4 regions of the Ruminococcus sp. RTP21484sp1_RTP21281st1_A8_RTP21281_210402 genome follow, and region 3 is predicted to be linked to each of the others. Evidence: riboswitches for the same ligand, from Rfam matches in the RefSeq annotation. Region 3 holds a riboswitch; each other region holds the start of a gene.
The links. A riboswitch is a leader RNA that binds a small molecule or an ion and turns the genes downstream of it on or off. The one in region 3 is predicted to bind cobalamin.
Positions count from the first base shown of each region.

Region 1: it holds a riboswitch for cobalamin, as region 3 does, so the genes downstream of both, AB5170_RS06515 (cysteine-rich small domain-containing protein) here and AB5170_RS11755 (ABC transporter substrate-binding protein) in region 3, are expected to answer to the same signal.
Region 2: it holds a riboswitch for cobalamin, as region 3 does, so the genes downstream of both, AB5170_RS14290 (hypothetical protein) here and AB5170_RS11755 (ABC transporter substrate-binding protein) in region 3, are expected to answer to the same signal.
Region 4: it holds a riboswitch for cobalamin, as region 3 does, so the genes downstream of both, AB5170_RS21385 (sirohydrochlorin cobaltochelatase) here and AB5170_RS11755 (ABC transporter substrate-binding protein) in region 3, are expected to answer to the same signal.

Region 1 covers NZ_JBCPGE010000010.1:8,827-16,782, reverse strand. The annotation lists gene AB5170_RS06535 (diaminopimelate dehydrogenase) at 1-752, shown strand, start outside; gene AB5170_RS06530 (N-acetylmuramoyl-L-alanine amidase family protein) at 1,062-2,582, shown strand; gene AB5170_RS06525 (NlpC/P60 family protein) at 2,955-4,310, shown strand; gene AB5170_RS06520 (GDSL-type esterase/lipase family protein) at 4,480-5,526, shown strand; cobalamin riboswitch at 5,618-5,806, shown strand; gene AB5170_RS06515 (cysteine-rich small domain-containing protein) at 6,267-6,575, shown strand; gene AB5170_RS06510 (phosphatase) at 6,699-7,412, opposite strand; gene AB5170_RS06505 (BMC domain-containing protein) at 7,692-7,956, shown strand, end outside.
Region 2 covers NZ_JBCPGE010000030.1:1,555-9,510, forward strand. The annotation lists gene AB5170_RS14285 (ABC transporter substrate-binding protein) at 1-215, opposite strand, end outside; gene AB5170_RS14290 (hypothetical protein) at 273-2,879, opposite strand; cobalamin riboswitch at 3,077-3,250, opposite strand; gene AB5170_RS14295 (VanW family protein) at 3,354-4,784, opposite strand; gene AB5170_RS14300 (hypothetical protein) at 4,864-4,914, shown strand; gene hisI (phosphoribosyl-AMP cyclohydrolase) at 4,898-5,242, opposite strand; gene hisB (imidazoleglycerol-phosphate dehydratase HisB) at 5,371-5,958, opposite strand; gene hisD (histidinol dehydrogenase) at 5,955-7,268, opposite strand; gene hisG (ATP phosphoribosyltransferase) at 7,318-7,953, opposite strand; gene hisZ (ATP phosphoribosyltransferase regulatory subunit) at 7,950-7,956, opposite strand, start outside.
Region 3 covers NZ_JBCPGE010000022.1:9,206-17,161, reverse strand. The annotation lists gene AB5170_RS11785 (precorrin-8X methylmutase) at 1-330, shown strand, start outside; gene AB5170_RS11780 (PLP-dependent aminotransferase family protein) at 383-1,711, opposite strand; gene AB5170_RS11775 (pyridoxamine kinase) at 1,821-2,735, shown strand; gene AB5170_RS11770 (TIGR04100 family radical SAM protein) at 2,793-3,434, shown strand; gene AB5170_RS11765 (inositol monophosphatase family protein) at 3,624-4,400, opposite strand; gene AB5170_RS11760 (sirohydrochlorin cobaltochelatase) at 4,541-5,329, shown strand; cobalamin riboswitch at 5,400-5,588, shown strand; gene AB5170_RS11755 (ABC transporter substrate-binding protein) at 5,690-6,781, shown strand; gene AB5170_RS11750 (iron ABC transporter permease) at 6,817-7,884, shown strand; gene AB5170_RS11745 (ABC transporter ATP-binding protein) at 7,881-7,956, shown strand, end outside.
Region 4 covers NZ_JBCPGE010000073.1:2,564-10,519, reverse strand. The annotation lists gene AB5170_RS21410 (ABC transporter ATP-binding protein/permease) at 1-1,699, opposite strand, end outside; gene AB5170_RS21405 (flavodoxin family protein) at 2,034-2,600, shown strand; partial or broken gene AB5170_RS21400 (DUF6783 domain-containing protein) at 2,704-2,835, opposite strand; gene AB5170_RS21395 (sodium:alanine symporter family protein) at 2,887-4,284, shown strand; gene AB5170_RS21390 (hypothetical protein) at 4,347-4,955, opposite strand; gene AB5170_RS21385 (sirohydrochlorin cobaltochelatase) at 5,091-6,395, opposite strand; cobalamin riboswitch at 6,600-6,776, opposite strand; partial or broken gene AB5170_RS21380 (DUF6783 domain-containing protein) at 6,848-6,949, opposite strand; partial or broken gene AB5170_RS21375 (DUF6783 domain-containing protein) at 6,926-7,036, shown strand; gene AB5170_RS21370 (metal-sensing transcriptional repressor) at 7,198-7,581, shown strand; gene AB5170_RS21365 (heavy metal translocating P-type ATPase) at 7,681-7,956, shown strand, end outside.

The sequences.
Region 1 (7,956 bases), on a different contig from region 3:
AGACACCTAAGTATGCCCAGTGGTTCAATGTGGTAGACAGCTTTGATACCCATAAGAGAATCCCGGAACATTTTGCAAATGTGGATAAAGCGGCTTCTGAGAACGGTCATGTGGGAATTATTTCTGTAGGCTGGGATCCGGGAATGTTTTCCCTGAACCGCATGTATGCAAATGCAATCCTGACAAACGGCAAGGATTACACATTCTGGGGAAAAGGTGTAAGCCAGGGACATTCTGATGCAATCCGCCGTATCAAAGGAGTAAAAGACGGCAAACAGTACACCATCCCAGTTGAGTCTGCTCTGGAAGCAGTAAGAAGCGGAAAGAATCCGGAGCTTACTACAAGAGAGAAACATACCAGAGAGTGTTTCGTAGTAGCTGAAGAAGGCGCTGATCTTGCAAGAATTGAGAATGAGATCAAGACTATGCCGAACTACTTTGATGAATACGATACCACAGTACATTTTATTCCCGAAGAGGAACTGAAGCGTGACCACAGCGGAATTCCGCACGGTGGATTTGTAATCCGCACAGGCAAGACCGGCTGGAACGATGAGAACAGTCATGTGATCGAGTACAGCCTGAAACTGGATTCCAATCCGGAATTTACTTCTTCTGTAATTGTTGCATATGCCAGAGCTGCATACCGCATGAACCAGGAGGGACAGAAGGGCTGCAAGACTGTATTTGATGTTGCACCTGCTTACTTAAGCGCTCTGAGCGGAGAAGAATTAAGAAAACATCTGTTATAATCACTTTATAACAGGAATATTACAGAATTTATAAAAGGACAGTTCTTTTACATTGTGTGGGACTGTTCTTTTTTTATGGAAAATACCTTTGAAATCATTGCTTTTAAAGAAAAATAATACGAAAATATTGTGAAAACTTTACAGAGTTTTACTTTCGGGTTGACGATAGATGGAAACTGTAATATAATGAGCTACATAAAGCTGTAACAACTTTGTAAAAACTTGAAGATGATAATAACAGGGGTTGTGTTTGCTGGACTGCAGTATTACCTGTGGACAGCAACAGATTAATTAAAAAGGAAGGTAAGTATGCAAAACAAATGTAAAAAATTCAGACTTTGGAGTATCCTGCTGCTGGTAATGCTTATGGCAGCCGGTTTTACATGCCATAGTACATCAAGAGATGTACAGGCTGCCACGAAGAATGGATTCCGTACAGTAAAAGGGAAAACATACTACTATAAAAACGGCAAGAAAGTCAAAGGATGGCTTACCTTGAACGGTAAGAAATATTATTTTAATAAATCTACCGGTGTTCAGGTGAAAGGCTGGGTGAAAGATAAAAAGGGCAGAAAGCGTTATTTCACAAGCAAAGCAGGTGTTATGGTAACTGGATGGCTTTCCAATTCCAAGAGACAGCGTCGTTACTTTGCACCATCAACCGGATACATGAAGACAAAGTGGCTGAAGCTTGGCGGAAAGACCTATTACCTTTACGCTAAGTCAGGCGTTGCAGCTACCGGTTTTGTAAAGGACAGCAAAGGAAATATCCGCTATTTTTCCAAGACAGGAATTATGGCTACAGGATGGTTGACAAGTTCCTCCGGAGTGAAGCGGTATTTTGCCAGCACTTCTTCCACTTCGACCAATGGAATTATGGCAGTTGGATTTAAGACCATTAACAATGTTACATATTATTTCTACAGTGGCTCCGGTGCTATGGCAACCGGCTGGGTAGAGAATACAGATAAAGGTACCAAGTACTATTTTGACCCTACTACAGGAGCTATGTATACAGGTACACAGACAATTGACGGTGTTACTTATGTGTTCTCTGACACTGGTGTATGCCAGGGTGAGAAGCAGAATGACCCTACACCAGATGGAAATACAGGAAGCAAAACGATCAAGAACTATCTGGCAGGAGCATTGATGCCAGTAGGAAAGGCTCTTTATGTATGGGGCGGCGGCTGGAATGATTCTACCAGAAAAGGTCTGAGCGATACCATGACCAACTGGTACAATAAATGGTCAGCTAATCCCTCTGGATATGACTACAATAATTATCGTGATCTTTCCACCTCGAACCGTGCGAAGGGCTTTGACTGTTCGGGCTTTGTAGGCTGGTCCGCTTACCAGGTAATGCAGACTCAGTCAGGCGTAGGTTATGGATACACAGTGGTATCTGGTGAGATCGGAAGCTATTACAAGGGCAAAGGATGGGGTACAATTGTAAACCAGTCCTACCTGTCACAGAATGGCTGGGAGCTGAAGCCTGGCGATATCGGATACAATGATGGTCATACATGGATCGTTCTTGGTCAGTGCAGTGATAAGAGTGTTGTTATCATCCACTCTACTCCGCAGGCAGGTGTCCAGATTTCCGGAACTACCACACCTACAGGAAGCTATTCCAGTGAGGCTGTAGCCCTTGCGAAGAAGTATATGTCCTTGTATTCCGGATACAGTATTTTTAATTATCATCCATCTGTTGGAAACTATATTCGAAATGGTAACTATCTGAGATGGAATGGAAATACACTTTCTGATCCGGATGGTTATTATAATATGACAGCAGATCAGATTCTGTATGACCTGTTTGGAAAATAATAATTATATGGAAGAGAACCAGTGGAAACGCCGGTTCTCTTTTTTTATGCTATAGGAAATTACGTTGGAATTCCCTATAGCATAAAAAAGCCCTGCCGGGCAGGATCCAGAAGCGGCGGAAAGGTAGATGTCGCTTATAGCGACCCGCCGCAGGCGGAGAATCCTGCAAAGCAGGATTCTTTCTTGTGGAAAAAAGCTTAATTCAAACGAATATATTACGAAATGTTACAGAAATTTAAAATTTATTGCAAATTAGGGTTGAAATCTTTGCAAGGGTGTGTTAATATGTAGCAAGATTGAATGAAATATTGCAAACATATTACAAATTAAGTTATTTTAGATTATCAAAATGATTAACGAGGGTGATGAAACATGAAGAAAAGAATTGTATGTCTGACACTGGCAATTTTAATGTGCGGCTCACAGGCTGTAAGCGTAATGGCTGACCGTGAGAGTGACTTAAGAGAAGAGCAGGCTTGGACAAGTCAGCAGCTGGATGCTACATATGCACGTATGAGTGCTCTGTGGGATCAGAAGCAGCAGCTTGAGAGTCAGATCGAATCTTTGAATTCTGATCTTGTAAATGTGATGGTTTCCATTCAGACTCTTGAGAATGATATCGCTTCCAAGGAAGCAGAAATTGAAAAAACACAGGGCGACCTGACCAAGGCACAGAATGCCAAGGATAAACAGTACAGCGCCATGAAGAAACGTATCCAGTATCTTTATGAAAAAGGTGGAAATAATGCATGGTTCCAGATGATGTTAAATGCAGATAACCTTGCAGACCTTCTTACCAGAGCTGAGTATACACAGCAGATGTATGAGCAGGACAGAGAGAGCCTTCAGAAATATGCAAGAACAATTGAAGAGGTTCAGAAGTTAGAAGAACAGTATGAGCAGGAGAAGGCTGATTTTGAGACCATGAAGGAAGAATATGAGGCTCAGCAGTCTAACCTTCAGTATCAGTTGGATGTAACCCGTGCGAACAGTGCTGATTGCGAGAACGAGATCGCATATGCACAGCAGCAGGCTACTGAGTATGCGAACCTTCTGGAACAGCAGCAGGCAGAAATTGAGCAGCTTGAGGCAGAACGTATTGCAGCAGAAGAAGAGGCAAGACGTCAGGCAGAGGCAGAGGCCGCAGCAGCTGCAGCAGCCCAGGAAGCAGCTCAGAATGGAGATAATTCTTCAGAAGATGTTCAGTATGATGAAGATGGAAATGTTGTAAGTGGTTCTTCTGATGGATCTTCTGATTATGAATATGATGAGTATGGTAATGTAATTGATACTGACAATACAGTTGATTACAATTCCGAGGCAAGCAGCTCCGACAGTTCCTCAGATAGTTCTTCTGACAGTTCATCAGCCAGCAGTTCTTCAGGTTCCGGCTCTTCTGTTGTATCCTATGCAACACAGTTTGTTGGAAACCCATATGTATGGGGTGGAACAAGCCTTACCAGTGGTGCTGACTGCTCTGGCTTTGTGCAGAGTGTATATGCAAACTTTGGCGTAAGTCTTCCAAGAACATCTTATGAGCAGCAGAATGCCGGATATGAAGTATCCTATGCGGATGCTCAGCCAGGCGACCTGATCTGCTATGGCGGACATGTTGCAATTTATATGGGAAATGGACAGATTGTCCATGCATCCAATGCCAGAGATGGCATCAAGGTCAGCGATAATGCTGCATACAGAACGATTACTTCTGTAAGACGTCTTGTGTAATCTGAATAAATGAATTTGTGAGCCCTTTCCGGAGATGAAAATCCGGAAGGGGCTTTTTACTGAAAATAATGTGGAAAAGTAAAGAAAAAAGAAGTATAGTAAGAATAAAAGTATTGTCTGAAAATCGTAACATAAATATTTCGTATAGCCAGATGAGAGGTGGAGAAAAATGCTTAGCCATTATCAGATGAAGGAAATTCCATATTTAAGAATATTAGGAAGAACGAATGGCAGTCTGGAACCGGTAACACTATTTTGGACCGCTTCCGGAATTGAACTGAATGTAAAAGCAACAGAAATATGGGTGAAAATCCGCTCCGATTATGATGTTTTTGAGCCATGGGTGGATGTGATCGTAGACGGCGTATTGTCCCAACGGCTTATGGTAAATAAGGGAGAACAGGAAATCTGCCTTTTCCGTAATATGGAAAGGGATAAGGTAAGAAATGTAAAGCTTCTTCGTGATACCCCTGCGTTTCCCACAGATGAAAAAACATTGCTTCAGCTTCTGGAGGTTGAAACTGACGGTGAGTTTTTACCTCTTGAAACACCAAAGCTCAGATTGGAGGTAATAGGGGACAGCATTACCTCTGGTGAGGGCGGCAGCGGTGCAGGAGAAGAAATGACATGGAATTCCTTTTGCTTCAATGCCGTGGATAATTATGCATATATGGCAGCAAAAGAACTGGGCGCGGTGTACAATTGCATCAGTCAGAGCGGCTGGGGCGTTTTCTGTTCCTGGGAAGGCAATGAGCAGCAGGCAATCCCGCTATATTATGAGCAGGTGTGCGGTCTTTTAAATGGAGAAAGAAACAAACAACTGGGTGCTATGGAAAAATGGGATTTCCAGAAGTTTCAGCCTGATGTGATCGTGGTGAATCTGGGGACAAACGACAGCAGCGGCACGAAGAATATGGACAGGGTTGGAAAGGCTGTGGAAGACTTTTTGAGAAAACTGCGCGTATGTAATCCGGAAAGCTATATTCTGTGGTGTTATGGAATGCTTGGAGATGAGATTTTGCCTACGCTTGAGAAAGCGGTGGGGAATTATAAAAGAAAAACAGGGGATGAGCGCGTGGAATTTGTGAGGCTTCCGGATACACAGGAAGGAGAATTTGGATCAAGGCAGCACCCTGGGCACAGATCTCATGAAAAAACAGCGAAAATCCTGGTGGAGAAGATTCTGGAGAAGCTGACGCTGCTGTTCACGCCGTGACAGCACCATCAGGTTGATAAAAAAATAACAAAAAATCCTTTCAAAGGGTTGACAAAGACAGTGACCGGTGGTAATATGATGTCAGTATAATTCCATAGTGAACATATTAAGTGCTGACAGCTATAAGCTGGCAGAAAGAGGGAATCAGGTGAGAAACCTGAGCGATCCGGTCACTGTAACAGAGGAGCGAATCTCATAGTCCATTGTGCTTACGCATGAGAAGGAGAGAGGAAGTGATGATTCTGGAGCCAGGAAACCTGCTTGGTATGGCGAGGTTAAACTTCCGATGAAAGTGTAACAACCAGTTTTGGGGAATCCGCAGCCCTGAGATGTTGTCCGCTTTTGTGAGTGGACATTTTTTATGGAATGATCGCCTGTTCAGAAGAATTATACAGATTAAATGGCAGGCGATACTACTTCGGATGAAACCGTTCCCTCCGCGTATATATGAACGGATCATATTCTACCCCGGAGTAGCATCGCTCCCTCTTAAATAATGATGATTCAGAAGCCGCATATGCGGTATTTTTTTTACACTTTTCCTGAGCCTGTTTGTAGAATTATTCCCGTAATCTCCTGCAGGGTGTGACGCACATCTTACAGAAAGCCTTTTTTAAACACGCTCTGGCCGTATTCTATTCCTGTAAGCGGGATTCTTTTTTTGCATTTGATTTTGGGGCATTACGAAATAGAATATAAAGAATATTTTGTTTTGAGCTGTATGAGATAAGGAGAGAAATATGGAGAAAAAATATTGGGAAGATAAAGAATACGCTTATTTCAGTCATAAGAAATGTGAGTATTTTCCATGCCATAAAGGAGCTGATCCAGAGGACTTTAACTGTCTGTTCTGCTATTGCCCGCTTTATGCCCTTGGAGACAAATGCGGCGGAAATTTCAAATATAATGAGAAGGGATTTAAAGATTGTACGAATTGTCAGCTCCCTCATAAGAAGAAAAACTACGGTTATGTGACAGGAAAATATCAGGAACTTGCTGCGATGATGCAGAAAGTAAGAGAAGCAGATCATAAAAATGAAAATGAGTAATCAAAGAAATAAGTATAAAAAACTCTCCGGAATATATACGAAGTTAAGCTTACGTATTTATATTTCTCGGAGAGTTTTTGCGTAATGCAAAATTCCATTGGAATTCTGCAAGCTGGATCCTTTTTATCGTATGCTTAACAGCATCTTTAATTTCGGAATCTGGTTGTTAAGAATCAGACCCTCTGGAAACATAGCATTATGAACGAAATCAGCGGCATAAGTGAAGTCTCCAATATGCTCTGTTCCATGACTGTCACTGGAAAGAACGATTGGAACCAGATACTTCCGGCAGCAGGACAGGATCTGCGCGCAGTTGGCATGGGTGTCGCCCCGATATCCGTAAGGCGCCAGGGAAGCTTCGTTGATCTCAAGGAGAACACCGTTTTCACCGGCAGCCTTTACAACTGCGTCGTAATCTATGTCATACTGGGGATTATCAATGTGTCCCAGGATCTTTATAACCGGATTCTTCATTACGTTCAGAAAAGCAGCAGTATTTTCTTCCCTGGTCTTTGGCCGGAAATTCTGATAATGCATGCTGGCGATTGCGTAGTCCAGCTTATCAAGAAGCTCCTGTGGCAGATCTGTTTTTCCATCGGTATCCAGAATGTTCAGTTCAATTCCATATAATAATTCCACATCGAACCGCTTCCTGGGCGAATAGATCAGGCTTCGGAAATAAGAAGAAGTTCCGGCAGCCAGAGTGGCTGGTCCGTGGTCTGTGATTCCAAGAAGCTTCAGCCCTTTTTGAGAAGCAGCCTTTGCCATGTCGCTGATGGTGCAGGTTGTGCCGTGTCCGCTGGCAATGGAATGTGTGTGTATATCAGAAAGATACATAAAATCATCTCCTAGTCAAGATTACGTGAATATATGCAGCTGGTAATTTCACTATAAAAGTGTTTTGAAAAGCCATTTACAGTTAACTTTAGTATGCCAGAGGGTAAAAAGCATGTCAATCATAAATAAGAAAAAACAGAGAAAACAAATAAAAACAACATTGTAGTACAAGAAAAACCACATATAGCATGCAGAGAAGTGTTGCTTTTTGTTGACACTTGGAAATCAGAAAGGTATAATCAAATTAGAAAATAAAAACTCTTTATTCAGGAGGAGAAAATGGGATACACAGATAATATGTCTCCGGAAATGAAACAGAGAATTGTACAGGAGCTTGTGCCAGGCAAGCAGATTTCCCTGGCACATATCATTGCCAATCCGGATAAGATTCTTTACACCAAGCTGGGTCTTGATCCGTCGCTGGACTACTCAAGAGCGGCCATTGGGATCATGACTGTAAGTCCGGCAGAAACTGCTATCATTATGGCAGATATTGCGATGAAATCATCTGGCATTGAACTGGGGTTTGTTGACCGTTTCAGCG
Region 2 (7,956 bases), on a different contig from region 3:
AAGCATTCTGCAAAAGACAGATCCATGGCGGATTCATAGGTCAGACCTGCAATTTCAGGTGCAGCATTTTTTTCTGATGTGTCAAAAGAAGTCTCCCCGGAAGCATCTGCTTCCAGGTTCTCCTCTTCTGCCCATACCGGAGTAATGGCAGTAAATGTCATAACTGTTGCTGCAAAAATACTTAAAATTTTATATTTCAGCTTTTTGTCATACATTTTTATTTTCTCCTGCTGATTATTCTTGCTACTGTGCATATGGTGAAGAATAATAATTTATTCTTCCTCATCAGTTACAAAAATTGCTTCGTAAGCTTTTTCCCACTCAGCTTTTGCATTGTCATCCTTTTCATCTGCAGAACGGTCCACGATAAACGGGATTTTCAGAGTGGAATATTTCTCTGCGGAATCTTTCAGAAGGTTTTCTTTTGCTTCTGTGTCTGCTTCCTTTGTCGGGAGAATATCAGAAGAAAGGATAGAAATACCGCACTGACTCTTTACAAGAGCTTTGTAATCTGTATCTTCATCTTTTCCTGCAAAAGTTACGGAACCATCTTCCAGAGCAGCTGTAAGGCTGTCTACCGTACAGTCCTCTTTTTCCATTCCAAGAGCAGTAACTTTGTCTGTAAGATCAAGCTTATCCAAAATGTTAAGAGCATCTGTGGAAGCCACATAAGCAGATTCTACCAGCTGGTTGATCACGATTACATCTTTATCAAGTCCTGCAGGGATAACAGCACCCTCAGGTACGATCAGGTATTTTACAACATTGCCCATGTAGAGCTTTTCTGTACCTGTAAGTTCCTGGGAATCAGCAGCTTCTGTTTTTGCATTTTCTTTTCCGGAATCAACAGTTTCCGGTTTTCTTGCAGTATCTGTTGTCATATCTACTTCAAGAAGGGTAATGCCCTTTGCGTAGTGATAAAGCTTAAAGTATTTTGCATGCTCAAGAGTAGTTTCGTCTTTATACTCAAGACCTGTGATCTCTGGTGCAGAATCATCCAGCTTCTTGTTTCCTGTGGAAAGCATGCTGTTGTCATCTGCCGGGTTATCCTTGTCTGTTTTCTTCGGATCGTTTGCACCCTTTAAAGCGATATAAATGGTGTAAGTGATTTCATGAGGCTGGGACATTCTGGTTGTCATACCAATGATCGTATTATTCTGGTTCAGTGCTACCGGAATTGTGAAAGTAGAAGTTCCGCCGCCGCATGCACCGTAGTATTTATTTCCATTGGCTTTTACATAACCGTAATATTCACTGCTGAATACAATAGTCGCATATGCCTGACCATTTGTTACCGTAACTTTGTTACAGGAAATGCTGACCTTTCCAGAACCACCAGACCAGGAGAAGCTGTCAGGAGTATAGGTTCCATCTGCTAATGTAGTAGAACTGTTTACAGATACTGTTCCGCCGCTTAAGTCAGATTCGTATTTGGATTCCTCTTCCGGTTTCTTGTCTGGCTTTGGAGTTGCTGTTGGTGTAGGGGTTGCTGTCGGTTTTTTATTTGGTTTTGCAGTGGGTGCAGGAGTTGCTGTGATTGTTGTGTCAGGAGCAGTGTCTGGCTGCGGATCATCCTGTACGTCACCTATCTTATTCAAAGTGCTGGACTGGAAAGTCAGGATCCTGTCATACCAGATCTGGTTTTTGTGGGAAAAAGCAGCAACTGCAATTCCATTGTCCAGGGCTTCAACAGGAATCTCATATGTATATTTGCCATTTGCGTCTGCCACATATGGAACCCAGGTGGAGGAATCTGCTGCGGCAGCTTCTTCTTTTGTTCCCAGACATAGATAGTCGTAACCAGTTCCGCTTAAAGTAAGAACAGCTGTCATTTTTCCGTTTTTGGAAGTAAGGACACAGTCAATTACACGGAACATAGATGAACTGGAGTTTACTGTAATATTATAAATTCCGCTTGCACAGCTGCCTGGAGCAGGGGTTGCTGTTGGCTCTGGGGTGGTGGTTGCTTCCGGAGTTGTGCTTGGCACTGGAGTTTCAGTTGGTGCCGGAGTCTCAACTGGTGCTCCGGTAGGCGCCGGAGAAACAGTTGGTTCCGGTGTTGGAACAGCCTCTCCATATCCTGGAACTGCCGGTACGGTAATCGTCAATATACCCTTGTACCAGTTCTGGCTCTTCTTGGAATGAGGAACGACTGCTATTGTCTGAGCTTCCTTGCTTGCAGTAACTTCAAAAGTGTAGGTATAGCCTCCTGCACTGTTTTCAACTCCTTTGATGGCATTTGCTTCTTTATCGGAGTCATTGAAACTGCCAAGATAGATCATGTCATAATTCTGTTTTGCAGTAGAAAGTGTGACTATATATTTGTCCGCAGAAACCTTTATTGTGGAACCGGTGATTACGAACATTGCAAATTCATTACCGTTTTCTTTTTCAAGCTTGATTCCGGCGTCTGTAATTTCATTCTGAGATGGTGCCTGGGTTGGAGCTGCAGTTGGTTGTGGAGTGGCAGTTGGCTCCGGGGTTGCAGTTGGCTCTGGAGTAGCAGTTGGCTCTGGTGCAGCTGTAGGCTGTGGAGTTTCTGCTTCTTCATTTTTGCTTTCTTCAGCAGGTGATGCAGTAACCTCAGGAGTGGTCTCAGAGGCAGGTGTTTCTGTAGCAGCAGGTGTCTCTTTCACAGCAGAGGCATCCACTGCTGCCGGAGTTACTGTAGTGTCAGTGTTTTCTTCCTCAGCTGTTGCGTTCTCCTGCACAGGAGTCTCAGCAGCAACAGCAGTCTTCTCCGCCTCTGTTTCTGGAGTTGGTGTAACAGAAACCTGTACGTTTGCATCCTCATTTTCTGCCTGTGTAAGTACAGCAGGAGTGACCGTCATCGCGACGGAAAGGAACAGTGCAAGAAAGCGTTTTGAATTTCTTTTCATTTCTTTTTCCTCGATTCTTCCTATTATTTTATAATCTGAATAAATCCCAATTGCTTCTGGAGCCTGTTTGTACAATGGGCAATCCTGACAGGATTATTTCAAAAAAATGCCTGCTTCCTCTGAGAAAACAGGCACTAAAAATTCAATATATTGTATTATCAAATATATTAATAAGAATGAAGTACTTTCTTCGGAAGCTTTCATTAAACGAATTCAGCAGGTTTCCTGACTTACAGATCAACACAGAATCCATCCTTCTCAGCAATATACCAATGGTTTCACTGGATTCTACTCCCTGTTTACAGTGACCGGATCGTTCAGGACTTTCACCTGATTCCCTCTTAGAGCGTGTTGAAAAAATATTCCCACAATCTGCACGCTGTAGCAGACAGATATGTCTGGCACTGAAAACGGATTTATTCAATTCACCTCATTATAGCAGACCGTTATGTCGAAATCAATAGATTTATAGGGTTATTGCTTGTATTTACTGTACCCGACTTCATCTGTGCGGAGCAGTGTTCCATTCTCATCGTAGACACTGCGGTAGGTTTTACAGGTGTTTGGATCGGAATGCTCTGTAGTAATCTCTACCGTATTATTGTCAGTTTTGGTTCCGTAAATGGATACCGTTACGGCTTCCTCTTTTTCATCGTAAGAGGCTTCAATTTTAATTGGATAAGCAGTATTATTCTGAAAACGGAAATCCTGACCTCCCCACACCACTGCTGCGTCCAGACCATCCTCAACATAATCAATTCGGGCAGCGTGATTATGACGCTCAACAATGGTCAGATCAGACTGCAGGCATGCCATAAACAACGTAGTGGAAATCTGGCAGATTCCGCCTCCGATATCCTGGGCATGTTCGCCTCCTACAATTACAGTTGCTTCCCTGTACCCTCGTTCCTCAGTACGTGGACCTAAAGTATCGTTGTAGGAAAAAATCTGTCCTGGCTGAAGTTCCACTCCATCACAGGCTTCCACGGCAAGCTTCAAATTGGCAACACGGTTTTCGGTACCGCCGCCATATGTAGTATAAGTACCAAGAAGATTCAGATAAGGAAGGGCTTCTATCTCTTCTGTAGAAACTTCGGGCAGGGTTATTTCAAGGGGGATGGTAATCTTTGCCCCTTCTTTTGCTTTTTCCAGCTTCTTTGCAGCTGACCTCACATCAAATGAAATTCCGGTAACTGCCGGAATAATTTCATTATTTTCCCCCAGAGAAGCATCTGTGGCATCTGTATGTACTTTTTCATAATAGGCTTCCAGATCCAGTTCCTCTGGCGGTGTCTTCATAGTAGGACATTCGATAACAGCTTCATAATCTTCTATGGAAATTGCTTTTAGAATCGCTTCTTTCAATGCATCCATATCCGGACCGATTCCGGTTTTTCCCTTAGTGATAACCAGCTCTGTATCTGTAAGTTCACAGGAAGTCTGTATTGTGGTGGATCCCTTTGAAATTTCGGCCTCATCCAGAATCTTGTCCAGTTCGTCTTTATTTCTGGCTTCCGGCATAAGGGTGACTTCTTCCTTTGTCTTGCTGTTCATCAGTTCGATGCGGTCGGTTCCATGAGTAAACCAGGCACTATGCCCAAGAGCATAGGCACTTTCTACAATTGACTTTACATTAAGGCCGAGAACAGGATAGATAGACACCTTGAAGTTCTTTCCGTTCAGGGTAATAGTCATCTGTGTGTTCTCATATTTTTCCTGAAAATCTTTTGAAATTGCGTCAATGGCTTCCTCTTTGGTCATTCCCTGAATGGCTATACCGTTTATTTTAAGCTTCTTCCAGATTACATTATCTGTAAGAAAATGACACCACAGCCCATACGCGCCTACCAGAATCAGAACCAGGAACAAAACTTTGATCACACCGTTTTTCATTTGTTTTTTCATGTAATAATTTTACCTTTTGCAGTCTTTTTTAGAGCGTGTTTGAAAAAGGCTTTCTGCAAAATATATCGCAAAGTGGGGCGTGCAGATTGCAGGAATGATTTTTCAAACAGGCTTTAGAGCAATGGGGTAAAAAAGCATGTCCGGTTTCCGGTATGGCATGCAGCCCCTACCTGCTCTACTTTTGCCAGAATTGTATCATTATCACAGTCTATAGTCAATGATTTCACATACTGAACATGACCGGAGGTTAGTCCTTTGGTCCAGAGCTCGTTGCGGCTGCGGCTCCAGTAAGTCATTTTTCCCAGCTTCAGAGTGGTAAGGTATGCTTTCTCGTTCATGTACGCAAGCATAAGAACTTCGTCTGTTTTGTAATCCTGCACAATAACCGGAACCATGCCGTCACTGTTTAATTTGAAATCTGACCAGGACATTTTGGACTTTAATTGGTTCTGTTCCATATTTTTAATACTCCTTTATGAAAAATTCTTCTGCAATTATGCCACCTGCTTTCATGCTCAATTCAAAAAAAATGAAAACAAGTGGCATATATCATATCGTCTTAATTGTAATTCTGTTTGTTCTGCCTTTAGAGACTTCCCTTCGTAGAAAGCACATCTGTAATACGAGGATCATAAGCTACCGCCATATCCAGCGCCTTTGCAAAGCTTTTGAACATGGCTTCTGCCATATGGTGATTATTTCCCGGTGTTAGAACCTTAATGTGAAGATTCATGGCTGCCGCATAAGAAATGGCGTAAAAGAATTCCTTCACCATTTCTGTGGACATATCTCCAATTTTTTCACTGGTAAACGTACCTTCGAAGGAAAGATACGGGCGTCCCCCGAGATCAATGGCGCAAAGCACAAGACACTCATCCATTGGAAGGATGCAGCTTCCGTAACGCCTGATTCCTTTCTTGTCTCCAACCGCTTCTTTAATAGCTGTGCCAAGAACAATTCCCGTATCCTCAATGGTATGATGATCGTCAACCTGAAGATCACCCTTCACCTTTATATCCAGATCAAAAAGTCCGTGGCGGGTAAAGCCATCTAACATGTGATCGAAAAATCCCACACCTGTATCCAGACTGCTTTTTCCGGTTCCGTCCAGATTCAGCTTTATGGCAATTTTAGTTTCCTTTGTATTTCGTTCAACAGTAGCTTCTCTTGTCATGACTGCTCCTTTTTATCTTCCTCTTCAAAGCGGACTGCAATGGAGTTGGCGTGTGCAGTTAGCTGCTCTGAGGATGCAAACTGGATGATGTCCTTGTGGATTTCCTGTAATGCAGTCCTGGAATAATATACAATACTGGATTTCTTAATAAAATCGTCAACGGAAAGTGCAGAGAAGAACTTGGCTGTTCCGTTGGTAGGAAGAACGTGGTTCGGTCCCGCGAAATAATCACCAAGAGGTTCAGAACTGTACTCTCCAATGAAAATAGCGCCTGCATTTCGTACCTTCATCATTACCTCAAAAGCGTTCTTAGTGACAATTTCCATATGTTCCGAAGCAATCTCATTCGCTGCTTCAATTGCTTCATCCATATCTTCTGCAATAAGGATATATCCAAAATTCTCCAGAGATTTTTCGATGATCTCTTTTCTGGAAAGAACCTTCAGATAGCCTTCAATCTCTTTCTCTACATTCTGTGCCAGTTCTGTACTGGTAGTAATGAGGATTGCAGAAGCCATCTCATCGTGTTCTGCCTGAGAAAGAAGATCTGCTGCTACATAGTGTGCATTTGCAGTTTCATCTGCAAGGACAAGGATCTCACTTGGACCAGCGATGGAATCAATGCTCACATGTCCATAAACAGCCTTTTTTGCAAGGGCTACAAAAATGTTGCCAGGTCCTACGATCTTGTCTACCTTTGGGATGCTTGCAGTACCATAAGCAAGTGCTCCGATTGCCTGTGCACCACCAACTTTATAGATCTCATCAGCGCCTGCTTCTTTGGCAGCAACCAGAGTGGATGGATTTACTTTACCGTCTTTCCCAGGAGGTGTGGTCATAACGATGTGAGGTACTCCTGCCACTTTTGCCGGCACAATATTCATTAATACAGAAGAAGGATAAACTGCTTTTCCGCCTGGAACATAAACACCTACACGATTTAATGGTGTTACCTTCTGACCAAGCATGGTGCCATTTTCGGTACTGGTAAACCAACTGTTCTGACGCTGTTTCTCATGGTAGCTGCGGATGTTTACAAGTGCCTTGCGGATAACTTCCAATAAGGATGCATCAACTGCTTTATAGGCTTCTTCAATTTCCGCTTCGGTTACACGTATGGTTTCCGGAGTTACCTCTACTTTATCAAATTCTTTTGTGTAAGAAAAAAGAGCTTCATCCCCTTTTTCTTTTACATTTGCAAGAATATCTGCTACTGCTGCTTCGAACTTGCCGTAATTATTAGGGCTCCGTTTTAAAAGATTTTCCAGGATATCTTTGGTAGATTCTTTTGTTAATCTTACTGTACGCATTGTGATCGATCCTTCCAATTTTATTTTATTCCAGAAAAAAACAGTAATTTCAGATTACCTTTCGTAAATCTTCAATCAGCTTACTGATTCTTTCATTTTCCATTTTCATGCTTACCTGATTCACAACCATTCTTGCTGAAAGAGGGCAAACTTCTTCTAACACCTTCAGTCCATTTTCGCGAAGTGTGCTTCCGGTCTCAACGATATCTACGATCACTTCAGAAAGACCTACAATAGGTGCAAGCTCAATAGAACCATTCAGCTTAATGATTTCCACAGTCTGATGCTTCTTATTATAGAAATAATCTTTGGCAATGTTTGGATATTTGGTTGCCACACGAATTAGCTGATTTGAATTCAGAAGGGGTTTGGCACTTTCAGGTCCGCAAACACACATGCGGCAGGCTCCAAATCCAAGATCCATTACCTCGTAAAGCTTACGGCCTTCTTCCAGGATCGTATCCTTTCCGACAATTCCGATGTCAGCTGCGCCATATTCTACATATGTAGGTACATCTGGTCCTTTGGCAAGGAAAAAACGAAGCTTTAATTCTTCATTTACAAAAATCAGTTTACGGGAATCCTTATCTTTCATCTCTTCGCAGGTGATCCCGATTTTCTCAAGCATGGCAAGGGTTTTGTCTGCAAGTCTTCCCTTGGTAAGGGCAAAAGTCAGATATCTCATAAT
Region 3 (7,956 bases):
GATGTGGCGAAGATTGCGAAAGAAAATGGTTCCACCCGTGCCACAGCCAGCATGGACAAGGCGGCCGGGTTGGATAAAAAACTGATCTTTGCCATTGGAAATGCACCTACAGCACTGGTTCGCCTTTATGAGCTGATCGAGGAGAAAAAGCTGGATCCGGAGTTAATCATCGGTGTGCCTGTGGGGTTTGTGAATGTGGTGCAGTCCAAGGAACTGATCATGCATACAGAGGTACCGTACATTGTAGCCCGCGGGCGTAAGGGTGGATCAAATATCGCAGCGTGCATCTGTAATGCCTTGCTGTATATGATTGACAACAACCGGGGATAAAAAAACGGCGTATACTCTGTCTATGGTAAATGGCAAAGTATACGCTGTCTGTTTAGTCAAAAACTACAGACTTCAGCAGTTCACAGGCCGGGATGAAATCCTGTACTGGCATGGAAGAGCAGGACATAAGTACCGTCACATCTTTTTCACTTTCTTTTAAAATTTGTAAATGCAGGCTTTTTTCAGAAGCCTGTTTTTTTAATTCATCCCCGCTTTTTTCATAAGGCAAAGTAAGAGCCAGACTGGTACCGGCTGCGCCCACCTGAATCTGACAGCCAGTGCCAAATACCTGACGGACTGAGCTGCGAAGCTGTTTTAATTTGGAAGAATAAAGTCGTTTCAGCCTTCTGGTCTGTGCAGCAAGATGACCGTCCCGGATAAATTGACACAGAGCAATCTGTTCTGCCTTGGAAGCAGTCTGGTTGTAAAATCCGGCTTTCTTTTTATAAGCATTGAGAAGCTCAGGAGGCAGGATCATAAAGCTGATACGGATAGAAGGCAGCAGCAATCTGGAAAATGAACCAATGTAAACTACGCCCTGTCCTCCGGAAAGTCCGAAAAGGGAGGGGGTAGGCTTCTGGAAATAGACAAATTCGTTTTCGAAATCATCTTCGATTACCAGATGATGGCGCTCATTTGCATATTTCAAAAGCTCCAGACGGCGCTTTACCGGCATGATTTCGCCCCACTTTGTCATGTGTGCAGGAGAAACATAGACCACATCACAGTCTTTGTCACGGTAACAGATCTCATATCCATAGTCCCCGAAAACTGTGCTTCCGTGAACGAAAGAAGGGGTTGGAAAGGATACCCAGTGAAATTCCGGACATACTTCATGAATAAGAGGACAGAGAATCTGCAGCAGGCTTTGGAAACTGGCGCCTACTACAATATCATCCGGTGAACAAAGAATGTTCCGCCTCTCACGGATGTAATCTGACAAAGTTTCCCGGAAATCCGCTTCCCCCTGGGGTTCGCCGTAGGTCAGCATGCGTTCATTCTGCCGGAGGGCGCTTTTCATGTAACGGCTCCACAGGTCAAAACGAAAGCTTTCTTTATCTACACCTGAAGATGCCAGGTCATAGCGGTAATGAGTTTCTTTATGAGTACCCGGCTGGTTGTTTTTATGCTGGTGGGAGGCAATCTCTGTGACATAATAGCCGCTTTGGGCTTTTGCCATAATGTAGCCGTCTGCGGCAAGCTGAAGATAGGCAGTTTCAATAGTAGTGCGGGAAAGCTTCAGCTCCTGGGAACACTTGCGGAGAGAAGGCATTTTGCTTCCGGGTGTCATTTTTCCATCCAGGATCAGTTTCCGGTAGTATTCGTAAACTTCCATATAAAGATGCGTAGTGCGGGTTTGATTCTTTTCAATGTCTAACATAAAACTGTCCCTTCTAAAAAAGTTGAATTTGGATATTTCTGTACATACACTTAGATGATATTTTATAATATAAACGAAAAATTTACAATAAAAATCAGGAGTGATATATTTGAAAAAAATAGCGGTAATTCAGGATTTGTCAGGGCTTGGAAAATGTTCCCTGACAGCGGCAATTCCGGTGATCTCGGTGATGGGCGTGCAGGCTGTACCGCTGCCAACAGCAGTACTCAGCAACCAGACCGGTTATCCTTCCTATTACTGTGACAATTATACAGAGCACATGGAACAGATCATGGATGAATGGGAGAAACGGGGATTTTCCCCGGATGGAATTTATACAGGATTTCTGGCTGACGAGGAGCAGGCAGATAAGATCCTGGATTTTCTCAGAAGATTCCGGAAAGAGAAGACCGTGGTGCTGGTGGATCCGGTTATGGGAGATAATGGCGGTGCTTATGGGATTTATACAGAAGGTTTGCGGGAACGGATGGTCCAGCTGGTGAGAAGCGCACAGGTGATCACCCCTAATCTGACAGAAGCATTGCTTCTTTTGTATGGGAAAGAAGAGATGGAAAAAAGATACACCGGGCTTTTGGAACTGGATGGGGAGAAACGTCTGGAGCAGATTGAAAAAATCGGCGAGAAGCTGGCAAATGAATATTGTTTACAGGCAGCTGTAATTACGGGAATCGAATATGTGAAAGAGCAGAAAGCAGCACCTGCGCTAATTTCAGATAGGAATGAGAAGAACTCTATGCAGATGGGAAATCTGGTGGTGGAAAATGGTCAGGTCTACTGGTGTTTTGCCCCAAAGACCGGGGGCAGCTATTCGGGAACCGGTGATCTGTTTGCCTCTGTACTCAGTGCAGGGTTAGTGAAGAGAATGTCTATGATGACTTGTGTAGAGCTGGCAGTAAAATTCCTTTCCAAAGCAATCGCGGAAACTGTACAGGAGGGCACGGACCGAAATGACGGAGTCTGCTTCGAGAAATATCTTGAGGAATTGTGTAAAATAGAAAAATGAAACAGCTGCTGTGAATGGCGAGAGGCGTAACACGAATTATGGAGGAGTGAGTGAATAATGGCTGATATTGTTTATTGTTATAATCATGAAGTGTATTTTAATTTAACTAATAAATGTCCCTGCAACTGTACCTTCTGCATCCGAAACAACGGTGATTCTGTAGGCAGTGCGAAAACATTATGGTTTGAGAAAGAACCTACAATGGAAGAAATCTACAAGGCCATTGATGCGTTTGATTTTTCCGGTTACAAGGAAGCTGTTTTCTGCGGGTACGGGGAGCCGACTATGGCATTAGATAAGCTGATCGCAGTCAGCAAATATGTAAGAAGTAAATATCCTGCACATTCAGACCGAGATGGCAAGCTCTGTCCGGGAATCAGGTTACGTCTGAATACAAATGGACTTGGTGACTTGATCAATAAGCGTTCTATAGCCAGGGAAGTCTGTCAGGCTGTAGACATTGTTTCTATCAGTCTGAACATGCCAGACGCAAAGTCCTACAATGAAGTAGTGCGTCCGGCCTATGGAGAAAAAGCATTTGATGCCATGTTGAAATTTGCAGAAGATTGCAAACAGTATACAGAAAATGTAAAATTTACGGTCGTAGACTGCATTGGCGAGGAAAATGTTGAGAAAAGCCGCAAGGTGGCAGAGAAGCTAGGTATTCCCTTGAGAGTGCGTGAATATACAGCAGAATAAAAGCGGAAGAATATAAGCAGATATGTTTAAATAAAAAAGACACCTTAACAGATCGTTTATAAAACCTAACAATTTTTATTAGATTTTATATGTATAAAAATCTGAAGTGGTGTCTTTCATTTTGCGGACAACGAGCTAGAGCGTGTTTATATGAGAACTTAGAGCTTTTGAGAACAGGCTGCAGCCTTGTTACGCATTTATAAGCTTCAGCAAAATCTCCCGGAACTGTGGCACACAAGCCAGTATATCTGAGTTAGCCAGATAAGGCAGCTCCTTATTTCCCCAGTCTGTGATGACGCCGCCTGCTTCCCTTAAAATAATAGAAGCCCCACTGTAGTCCCAAGGCTTCAGATTCTGCTCCAGATAAGCATGCTGTCTTCCGCATGCCACATAGCAGATATCAAGAGCAGCAGAACCAGTACGTCTGAAGTCAGCACAGTTCATAAAGATATTATAAAATATCGGGAACAATTCCTTTGCCCTGTTTTTCTCATAAGGAGAAGAACCGAAGGATACTACCGCGTCCTTGAATTCCGGCTGATTAGAAACCTGGATAGGAGCTCTATTCAGGTAAGCACCTTCCCCTTTTGCCCCATAGAACAGTTCTTCGGTAAATGGATTATAAACTACACCGAAAGTAATTTCCCCATTTTCATAAAGCCCAAGAGAAACTGCACTTAAGTGATAATCCCGGATCAGATTGGTAGTCCCGTCAATGGGATCCAGAATCCAGTATGATTTATCCGGATCCAGCCCAAGGTTCTCTTTCTCTTCGGCAATCAGTGCGATATCCGGAAATTCATTTCCAAGCGCCTCTTTCAGATACTTCTGCACAGCTACATCTACGTTTGTGACGTAATCTGCAGCTCCTTTTTCTGTAACCTTTTCATGTGTCATTTCCTGAAAGATCAGTGGCTTTGTCTGTCTTACAAGTTCTATGATCTTAGACTGATTTTCTTTATTCATATAAAAGTAACACCTCCAAGGTAAAATTTACCATAAATAAAAAGGAAGGACAAGACGCTAAAGCTATTAAAAATTGAGTTGAAAAAATTTATTTTTACCTTATAATTACAGTGTAAAAATAAAACTATGGAGGTAAGAGAATGGGTAATCTCACCAAGAAAGCAATTCTTGTGGTAAGCTTTGGAACCAGCCATGAGGATACCAGAAAAGTGACTATTGACGCAATTGAAGAGACAATTGGAGCCGCTTTTCCCCAGTACAGGATTTATCGTGCCTGGACAAGCAAGATGATCCTGGCGAAGATTGAAAAACGGGATCACATTCATTATGATAACGTGAAAGAAGCTATGGAGCGCATGGCACAGGACGGAATCGAAGAGGTGATCGTTCAGCCAACTCACGTAATGAATGGAGTGGAGAACGATCTTATGAAAGCAGACGTTCTTGCAGCTGCTAATCACTTCCAGTCTGTGAAATTCGGCAATCCGCTGCTTACCACAGAAGAAGACAATGCATATGTGGTAAAAACAATTACAGATGTATTTCCTGTAATTCAGGATAAGAAGACTGCACTTGTGCTTATGGGTCATGGAACAGAGCATTATGCAAATACGGTTTATGCCGCTCTTGATTACAGATTCAAAGATATGGGATATGAAAATGTGATCGTGGCAACCGTAGAGGGTTATCCGGAAATTGACCAGGCTTTGAACCAGCTGGAGAAAAGCGATGCCAAGAAAGTTGTGATCGCACCATTTATGATCGTGGCAGGTGACCATGCCAAGAATGATATGGCAGGGGAGGAAGCGGATTCCTGGAAAAATGTGATCGGAGCGAAAGGCTATAAAGTAGAAACTGTTTTGAAGGGTCTTGGCGAATACGAAAGCATTCGGAGGCTGTTTGTAGAGCATATAAAAACTGCCAGATAATTGACCAAAAAATTTGCAAATTGGTAATAATATTGTTGTTTTTAAAGAAGAGATATGCTAGACTGTTGAAGTAATTGAATACCAGTTAAGTGAACGGCGATTTCGCTGTGAGAGGGAATCAGGTGCAACGCCTGAACGGTTGCGGCCACTGTATACAGGAAGGCTGGCTTATGAAAACCATTGCGTATATGCGTGAGAAGGGAAGCCATGCTGTTACTACCTGCGAGTCAGGAAACCTGCTTGACGAAGGTAAGAAGAGGAGCTTCCGTAAAAAGTGCCTTTTAAGTCACGGGTAGCAGTGACGCTTTTTGAAGCCCCATCTTTTCGGTTACGAAAACAAACGAAAAGAGAGGAAAAGAAATGAAAAACAAAGTTTTAACTACAAGAATCATGGCTATGATGATGGTTGCTGCTATGACCATGTCCGCAGCGCCTGCAGTATATGCAGCAGAGCGTGCAGACTCTGAGACCATCAAAGAGGATAACCAGCCGACTGAAGAGACTGCAGATGCTTCCGAGGAAGAGGATGCTTCTGAGGGTGAGACCAGAACCGAGTATCCTTTAACCATCACTACCTATGATTACGATGGAAACGAGATCGAAACCATCTATGAAAAAGCACCGGAAAAGGTTATCGCAGTATATCAGGGCAGCATTGAGACAATGCTGGCACTTGGACTTGAGGACCGCCTTGTTGCAACTGCAGGTCTTGACAACGAAGTTCCGGATGATCTGAAAGAAGCATTTTCTAAAACAAATTATCTTGATGAATTTACCCCATCCCTTGAAACTGTCACTATGCTGGAGCCAGATATGATCCTTTCCTGGAGTTCCCTGTTTTCTGATAAGAACCTTGGAAATGTAACCAACTGGATCGATAAAGGCTGCAACACTTATTATAACTCTAATACCCGTCCAGGCGGTGAGAGAACACTGGAAAATGAATATACAGATATTCTGAACCTTGGTAAGATTTTTGACGTACAGGATAAGGCAGAAGCAATTGTTGACGATATCAAAGCTGTAATTGACAACACACTTGAGGCAACAAAAGATGTAGAAGAGAAACCTACAGTAATGGTTCTTGAGCCACTTGGTGAGGACATTACAAACTATGGCGCAAGCAGTCTCGGAGGAGATATGGTAACCAAGTTAGGTGCAACTCTTGCAAATCCAGATGCTTCTACCGTTGGAAAAGAGGACATTATTGCAGCAAACCCGGATGTGATCTTTGTGGTATACATGCCATATGCAGGTGACGATCCACAGAGTGTTCTGGAAAGCCAGATGGCCGTGATCCAGGATGATGAAGCCCTCCAGAGCCTTGACGCAGTAAAGAATGGCCGTGTATATCCAATTATGCTCAGCGAAATGTACGCAAGTGCAACCCGTACCCAGGACGGAGTGGAAACATTTGCTAAGGGATTATATCCAGATGTTGCAATTGATTAATTGGATTGTGGAATGGATATATTGAGGAAAAAACAGTGAAAAAAGAGAAAATTTTTCGTTCATCTATCTATGCAACAGCTCTTGTGGGACTTGCCGCATTTCTGTTTTTTTCCATTCTGGCAGCTGTTACATTTGGAAATGCAGATCTGTCATTGAAAGATGTATACAGCGTGATTCTGTACAAAATATTCCACATAAAAAGTATGGCCTCCTACTCTGAGGGGGCCATTCATGATGTTGTATGGCTGATCCGGCTTCCAAGGGTTCTTCTAGCACTGGCGGTAGGTATGGCTCTTTCTGTGTGTGGCGTGGTCATGCAGGCAATTGTGCAGAATCCTTTGGCAGATCCTTATGTACTTGGAATTTCTTCTGGTGCTTCTTTCGGGGCAACTCTGGCGATCATGCTTGGAATCGGCAGCTTCCTTGGAGGAAACTCCGTAGGGCTTTGCGCATTTATAGGAGCCATGCTCACATCCTTTGCGGTTATTGCAATTGCCAATATGGGAGGCAAAGCAACATCGGCGAAGCTGATTCTTGCAGGAATGGCAATCAGCGCAGTCTGTTCTGCTTTTTCCAATTTTGTGATCTACATAACAAATGACAAAAATGGTGCCACAGAGGTTATGAAATGGACCATGGGAAGTCTTGCCGGGGCCAACTGGTCAAGGGTAAGTGTGATGCTTCCTGTGACGCTGGTGTGTGTAGTGCTTTTCTGGACGCAGTACAGGAATTTGAATCTGATGCTGTTGGGCGATGAAGTATCTATTACCCTGGGAACAGATCTGCACAGATTTCGGACTGCATATCTGATTCTTTCTTCTGTGATGGTAGGATTTGCCGTGTATTGTGCCGGAGTGATCGGTTTTGTAGGTCTGGTGATTCCTCATGTGGTAAGAATCTTGTTTGGAACAGATCACTGCCGCCTGATTCCCCTTAGTGCTCTGCTTGGAAGTTCCTTTCTGATCTGGTGTGATGTGGCGTGCCGTGTGATCCTGAAAAACTCAGAAATGCCTATCGGTGTTCTGGTTTCCATTATTGGAGCGCCTTGTTTTATCTATTTACTGGTTCGCAAATCTTATGGTTTCGGAGGGAAAAAGGGATGAAAATAACCACAGAAAATATCCGGGTAAATTTTCAGGCAAAAGAAATCCTTAAGGGAATTTCCATTGAAACCA
Region 4 (7,956 bases), on a different contig from region 3:
CAGCAGTGAGCATGGAAGCAGTGGCACCTTCCACAGGCTGGACAATTCCCACAACTGTCAGGTCTTCTCCTTTTTTCACCAGTTTTTTCATATAAGAGCTGTTGTCTGATTTATCCTTCCAGACCTTATATTCTTCATCAAATTCATAATAATCGGTACTGCTTACCAGCTTAAATTTCTTCCCCAGGATTTCATCATAGGTGTATGATTCCTCGTTCTCTGGCGTTTCCACTGCCTCTTCTGCCATAAATTTCTGAACCATATCATCCAGTTCTTTACCGTCCCGAAGTCCAAGAGTGTACTGGAGAAAATCACTGATATCGCCCTGTGAAGTAAGCACCAGCACACATTCTTTATAATTTTCAGGCCATCTTCCCGCTTTCACGTCATATTGATCCTTATAAAGATCAGCATCTTCCGGCATTTCATGAAAAACATCAGTGCTCATGGTAGAAGACATAATGCTGTTGGAGGAACCAGAGCCCAAGCCCATAGCAGAAAAAGATTTGTCCGGATTTACCTGTCGGATATTTTTTCCATTTTCCAGAAAAATCTGGGGAGATACAGAATATGTACACTCCACTGAATTCGCATACTGGGAAATGCTGCTTTCATTGCTGTCCAGATAAGCTTTCAGAGACTCCAGATCATTGGAATTCATTTTGGAGAACATATTAGTCACCATCTGGGCAACACCTACTTCCCCATCCTTTTTTTCACTCTGGGCTGTGGCAGCTCCCATCATCATGGAGGTAAGATCTACACCTGTACTTTGTATCTGCAACGGATATTCCGAAAGTGTTTCTTCTTCCATATTTGTAATGTATTTGTCTACACCATTTGATATGGAAAGGATCAGCGCAATTCCGATAATACCGATGGAGCCTGCAAAAGAAGTAAGTAAGGTCCGGGCTTTCTTAGTCTTCAGATTCTGAAAGCTAAGGGAAAGTGCAGTAAAAAAGGACATGGAGGATTTTCCCATATTCTTGTGAACAGGAGGTGCCATGCTCTCGCTGTCTATCACAAACGGATCTGTATCAGAAAGGATCCGCCCATCTTTTACCGTCACGATTCTGGTGGCATAAAGCTGGGCAAGCTCCGGATTATGGGTGACCATTACTACCAATCGTTCCTTTGCGACCCCTTGCAAAAGATCCATAACCTGTACACTGGTATCTGAATCCAGGGCTCCTGTTGGCTCATCCGCCAAAAGAATTTCCGGGTCATTTACAAGTGCTCTGGCAATTGCCACTCGCTGCATCTGACCGCCTGACATCTGACTTGGCTTTTTGTGGATCTGGGCACCAAGGCCTACTTTTTCCAGAGCTTCTTTTGCACGGCGTCTCCGCTCACTTTTTGATACACCGGAAATGGTAAGGGCAAGCTCCACGTTTGCAAGAACTGTCTGGTGTGGGATCAGATTATAACTCTGAAACACAAATCCTATGGTATGATTTCGATAAGAGTCCCAGTCCCTGTCTTTATATTTTTTCGTAGAAATCCCATTGATGATCAGATCGCCACTATCGTACCGGTCAAGACCACCAATAATATTCAGAAGAGTGGTTTTTCCCGAACCGCTGGGACCAAGAATTGCCACAAATTCATTGTCCCGAAGACTAAGGCTCACTCCGTCCAGGGCACGCTGTACCAAATTTCCTGTTCTGTATTCTTTGTGTATGTCTTTGATCTGAAGCACTTACTACTTCCTTTCTGTCGCATAATAAATGTTTATAACCATTCACCAATTCAGGCAAAATATACCGCAAAGTGGGGCGCCGAAGATTTCGATTTTTATGTGAGTCAGATTCACATAAAATACCTTGCGGAATAATATTTGCTGAATAGTTCAAATATTTTTTATTATAATCTTAAATTGTGAACATATTGTGTTTTTAAAATAAAACCATTCTCTTGAAATCCAACTATTTCTATCGTATAATAAGAAGATACATTACCGCTTTAGAGAGATGATGCATGCAGATTGCGGCTATCGCAGTCTGATATAACTTACTTCAGAAAGGATGAAAAACATGAAGGTTTTACTCTTAAATGGCAGCCCGCGCAAGGAAGGCTGTACGTTCACCGCACTTAGTGAAGTGGCAAAAACACTGAATCATAATGGAATTGATACTGAGATTTTCCAAGCTGGAAATCCGGATACAGATAATGTAAAAGCCGCCGCGGCGAAATTAAAAGAAGCAGATGCGCTTATAGTTGGTTCTCCGGTATACTGGGCTTCCCCATCCGGACAGATCATTGAATTTATGGATAAGCTTTGCTCCATGGCAGGCAAAGACATGCTCCACAAACCAGCTGCAGCAGTTGCTTCTGCAAGAAGAGCCGGCACCACAGCTACTTTAGACGTTCTTCAGAAATATTTCAGCTATCATGAAATGCCTGTTGTATCTGCTAACTACTGGAACATGGTTCACGGAAATACTCCTGCAGAAGTTGCGCAGGATGAAGAAGGACTTCAGATCATGCGCTCACTTGGAAACAATATGGCATGGCTTCTGAAATCCCTGGAAGCAGGGAAAGCGGCAGGTATTGCAGTTCCTCAGGCGGAAGATAAGATCAAGACAAATTTTATCCGCTAAATATGGTGCAGTAGTTGTCATGTCTTCACATAAATGAAGCTCCAGAGCATATCTGAAAAAAGCTTTTTGCAAGATGTGCGTCACAATTTGTGGGAGTTTTTGCTCGGATGAGGGCGCCGTGGCAGGCTACAGCAACTGAATTCGAGCAAAATTTCCCACAAAGCGGGCGTGCAGATTGCAAGAATGATTTTTCAAACAGGCTCTGGCTGCACCAGTTTAATAATGTGTGTGACATGGAAGAAGTTCCGTTCGCATACATCAAAAAAAACTTCCAGAGAGGTATTTTATGCTGCAAATAATCGAAACCATCAACACCGCTGTAAATAATTTTATCTGGGGCGTTCCTGCAATGGTCTGTATTTTCGGAGTTGGTCTTTATCTTAGTATCCGCACCAATTTTCTTCAGATTCGCAAATTCCCCTACGCAATCAAAACAACCCTTGGACGTATTTTCCGCAAACGTGACGCATCTGACGGTGCTATCACGCCTTTCCAGGCAGTGTGTACAGCACTTGCAGCCACGGTCGGTACTGGCAATATTGCCGGTGTAGCAGGTGCTATCGCAATCGGCGGTCCCGGAGCCATATTCTGGATGTGGGTTTCTGCACTGTTTGGCATGTGTACCAAATATGCTGAGGTCACCCTGGCGGTACACTACCGCGAGATCAATGCCAACGGCGAACTGGTAGGCGGTCCCATGTATTACATCAAGAACGGGCTTAGCAAAAAATGGCATTGGCTGGCTTATCTGTTCGCAGCATTCGGCGTGCTCACTGTATTTGGTACCGGCAACGCCACACAGGTCAACACTATCACCACTGCGATCAATTCTGCATTGCTGAATTATAACGTGATCAGCGAAAGCGCCGTTTCCACTTCCAACCTGATCATCGGAATCATAATTGCCATTCTAATTGCCATGATCCTTCTTGGCGGAATCAAACGAATTGGCCATGTTACCGAAAAGCTGGTTCCATTTATGGCTCTGCTTTACATTCTTCTCGGACTGGGAGTTATCCTTCTGAACATTCAGAATGTACCAGCTGTATTCGCTTCTATTTTCAGAGGGGCATTTCAGCCTAGAGCTGTAACAGGCGGCATTGTTTTAAGTATGTTCACCAGTTTAAAAAAAGGTGTTTCCCGTGGTATCTTCTCTAACGAGGCTGGTCTTGGTACCGGATCTATTGCCCATGCGTGTGCAGATACCAAAAAGCCTGTAAAACAGGGTATGTTCGGTATTTTCGAAGTCTTTACAGATACCATCGTGATCTGTACACTGACTGCACTGGTTATCCTTTGCAGCGGCGTTGCTGTTGATTATGGAAAAGCAGCTGGCGCAGAGCTTACGATCCTTGGATTTACTTCTACATATGGAAGCTGGGTATCCATTTTTACAGCAGTTGCCATGTGCTGCTTCGCTTTTTCCACAGCAGTCGGATGGGGACTTTACGGTGCCCGTTGCATTGAGTTCCTGTTCTCTGAAAAAGTGATCAAACCATTTATGGTTATTTATTCCCTGGTTGCCATCCTTGGCGCAACTGCCAACCTTGGACTGATGTGGAGCATTGCAGAGACATTTAACGGTCTTATGGCAATTCCCAACCTGATTGCTTTGTTCCTGCTTTCCGGTACAGTTGTGAAGCTTACAAAAGAATATTTTGCCGGAGAGGGCAAAACAAAATAAATATAAAAAGGGACATCACATGAACCGTTTTCGCTCATGTGATGTCCCTTTCAGATTATTGATCAATCCTTATTCTCTTCCTCGGCAGCTGCATCTGTAGTTGTATCAGCATCTTCACTTTTCTCTTCCTCACCGATCTCAACTGCTTTTTTTTCTTCCTCAGTCTGCTCCTGCACATCCGTAACGCTTACCTTATGGTCATACCATTTGCCCTTTTTACCAATAATTGCCAGGTCAAATTCTTCATCCAGCTTCTCTACCGGAACATTGAATCCATAAACCTCCTCTGTCATGCCATCGCTGTAAGTTACCTTATCAATAGTAGGCTGAATCAGTTCGGCACCGTCTTTCTGTGCATCCTCTGCTGTTCCAAGAAAAACATTCTCAATATTCTTGGAAACGAGAGTAATATGAACGGTCATTTTACCATCCTTTACAGTGAGGGTAGCTCTTCCGTTGCAAGCCTCATTTACATGGAACATACTGCTGTCTGTGTCAAACTCTACACCATAAACACCGTCTTCAAGTTCGCTGTCTGCGGCATTCTCTGCACCATCTGTGGTTTCCTCTGCCTCAGCCTCTGTGGCTTCTGCAAATGCCGGGAATGCAGTTCCTGCTGTCATAGCGGAAATACTTACAGCTGTTAATAAAATGACTAATGAACGTTTCATAATAACTCTCCTTGCTTTTTCTTTATTTACGGTACACTTGTGTGTGCCGTATTTGTTTTATTACTCAAACAGCTGCCCCACAGTGTAGGAGCAGCTGCTTTTGTTCTGTTGCAATAACAATTTATACCAGGATAATTATTTCGCGATGGAATCAATAGCTGCCTGAGTATGAGCTACATAAAGCTGCTCAACAGCGTCAATTCTTCCAAGACCTTCGATCTGGCAGTCAATCTCATCGAAATCTCCAGAAGCCTCGAACATGCTCTTCCAGGAGTCATCATCATCACCAGCCATATCATTGTTTGCATGGTCACCAGCAACAACCATAAGCGGACGAAGGATTACTTTCTTGAATCCGGCATCTTTTACTTTATTGATAACTTCATCACAAGCTGTATCCTCTGGCTCACCTTCTACAGTACCGATGAATGCGTTTGTGAATCCAAGGTTATCCATCTGTGTCTGCATCTGGTCATATGTAACGTTTGCTGTATGGGAAGTACCATGTCCCATGAATACAAATGCGGTTCCATCTTCTGCAGCTGCTTCCATGCTGTCATATCCAGCTTCTTTTACAGCTTCATCTGTGATTGCCTGAGCAACAGCAGCTTTGTCATCGTTGATAACGGTAGCGTCATCGCCAACCTCACCAAGCATTGGTTCAGCGATTGCTACAGATTCAAATTTATCTTTGTAAGCATCAATAGCTTCTACCATCTCATCGTACTCAGCACCATGCATAAGATGTGTAGGCTGAACTACAAGATTCTTAACACCGTTTGCTACTGCACGGTCAAGTGCCTGCTGCATGTTATCAATCTTCTCATCATCTCTTGCCTGTACATGGTTGATAATGATCTGAGCGGTAAATGCTCTTCTTACAGACCAATCCGGGAATGCTTCTGCAAGAGCATCCTCGATTCCTTTGATATCCTCTGCACGGCTGTCGTTAAAGGAAGTACCAAAGCTTACTACAAGAAGCTCATTCTCACCGATCTCGTCCTGATTACGCGGATCATCCTTGGAAGCATCACCTGTGTCACGTCCGAAATACTCTGGACTTGCCTCTTCTCCCTCTACAAGCTCTTTCTGAGCATCTGTAAGGGCATCCCATGCTTCTTTAGCTTCCTTGCACTGCTCATCTGTATCATCTGTTCTCTCCTGAACATAAATAGCATCGATAAGTGCTGCTACTTTATCAGCCGCTTCCTTATCTGCATCTGCAGTGTCATCAGCTGCTTCTGCATCGTCTGTTGTCTCAGCATCATCAGCTGCTTCAGCATCGTCAGCTGCCTCAGCATCATCAGCTGTCTCAGCATCGTCTGTTGTCTCCTCTGCTGCTTCCTCTGTCTCTGCAAATGCAACAGTTGCTGTTGCTGCTGTCATGCTTGCTGCCATAGAAGCTGCAAGAAGGATTGCTAATAAAGATTTTCTTTTCATTTCTTTTTCCTCTTTTTTTTTGTATTTCCGGATAGAATCACGTATAAAGAATCCCATGGGAAATCTATCACCAATCTCCCATTGCATAAAAACAGCCGCATTTTCTGCGACTGCACACATTCTCATATACACACTTTTCTTCCAAAAAACATTCAGGAAATATTCATGTATCGTTATGAGAATACAGGTTCTGTGTACCGCAGACCTAAGATTCCACGCCAAGGCAGTTCTCCTGACTTCGGTCAACACTGCTCCCCCTTCCCGGTTTCCCAGTGGGCTCTGAAGCAGTTCCCTTACACAGTGACGGCATCGTTCCGGACTCTCACCGGATTCTCTTTTGCGCATCATGTTCATGATGCAACCTTCGCGCTATAACCATTATACATATTCGACTCGGATATTTAATATGTACCATATTATTATATATTTTTTATGAACTTTTTATGTATTTTTTATGAACTAGAGTATGTTTGAAAAAGGCTTTCTGCAAGATGTGCGTCACAATTTGTGGGAGATTTTGTCCTGATGAGGGCGCCGTAGCGGGCTACGGCAACTGAATTCGGGCAAAATATACCGCAAAGTGGGGCGTGCAGATTGCGGGAATAATTTTTCAAACAGATTACTATTCACTCCGTTCATAGCAACACGCTTCGCGATACACAGGAATCATGCTTTCGCATGGTTTCGCGCCGCAATTCTCAGGTTTTCTGTGAATTACTTATTGACAAATACCCCGCCAGGGTATATATTGGTTTCATCAAATACATACCCCTAAGGGGTATATAAGGAAAGGAGTCCGCCTATGACAGCTGATTATAAATCCGAATCCTGCTGCAGCCACACCGCAGCCGATCCTGCAACTCTTTCCAGCCAGGAACCTACCAAGAAGGTCTGTTCCTGCTGTTGTACCAAGCACACCGATCGTTCCGAAGCAGAGCGCAGGAAGCTGGTAAACCGTCTGAAACGTATTGAAGGCCAGATAAGGGGGATTATAGGAATGCTGGAGAATGACGCTTACTGCAACGATATTCTTATTCAGTCAGCAGCTGTAAATGCTGCTGTGAATGCATTTAATAAGGAACTTCTCGCCAATCATATCCGAACCTGTGTGGCAAGAGATATCCGTGATGGTAAAGACGAAACCATTGATGAGCTGGTTGCAACTTTGCAGAAGCTAATGAAGTGAGATACCAGCGCATTCCGAATGTGTACCTGCCTGCGGAGGTACGAATGCGCAGAGCAATCCGTTGGTATCGAAACACTGTATTCGAAGGAGGAATTTATTATGGAACAATACAACGTCACCGGCATGAGCTGTGCAGCCTGCAGCGCCCGTGTGGAAAAAGCGGTAAACAAGGTTCCGGGAGTTACTTCCTGCTCCGTAAGCCTGCTTACCAATTCCATGGGAGTGGAAGGAACTGCCTCAGCCTCTGCCATTGTCTCAGCTGTAGAAGAAGCCGGATACGGCTGCAGCCTGAAGGGTGCTTCCGGTCAGACGGAATCCGTTTCCGATGCTGAGAAAGCCTTGGAAGATCACGAAACGCCACTCCTCAGGAAACGG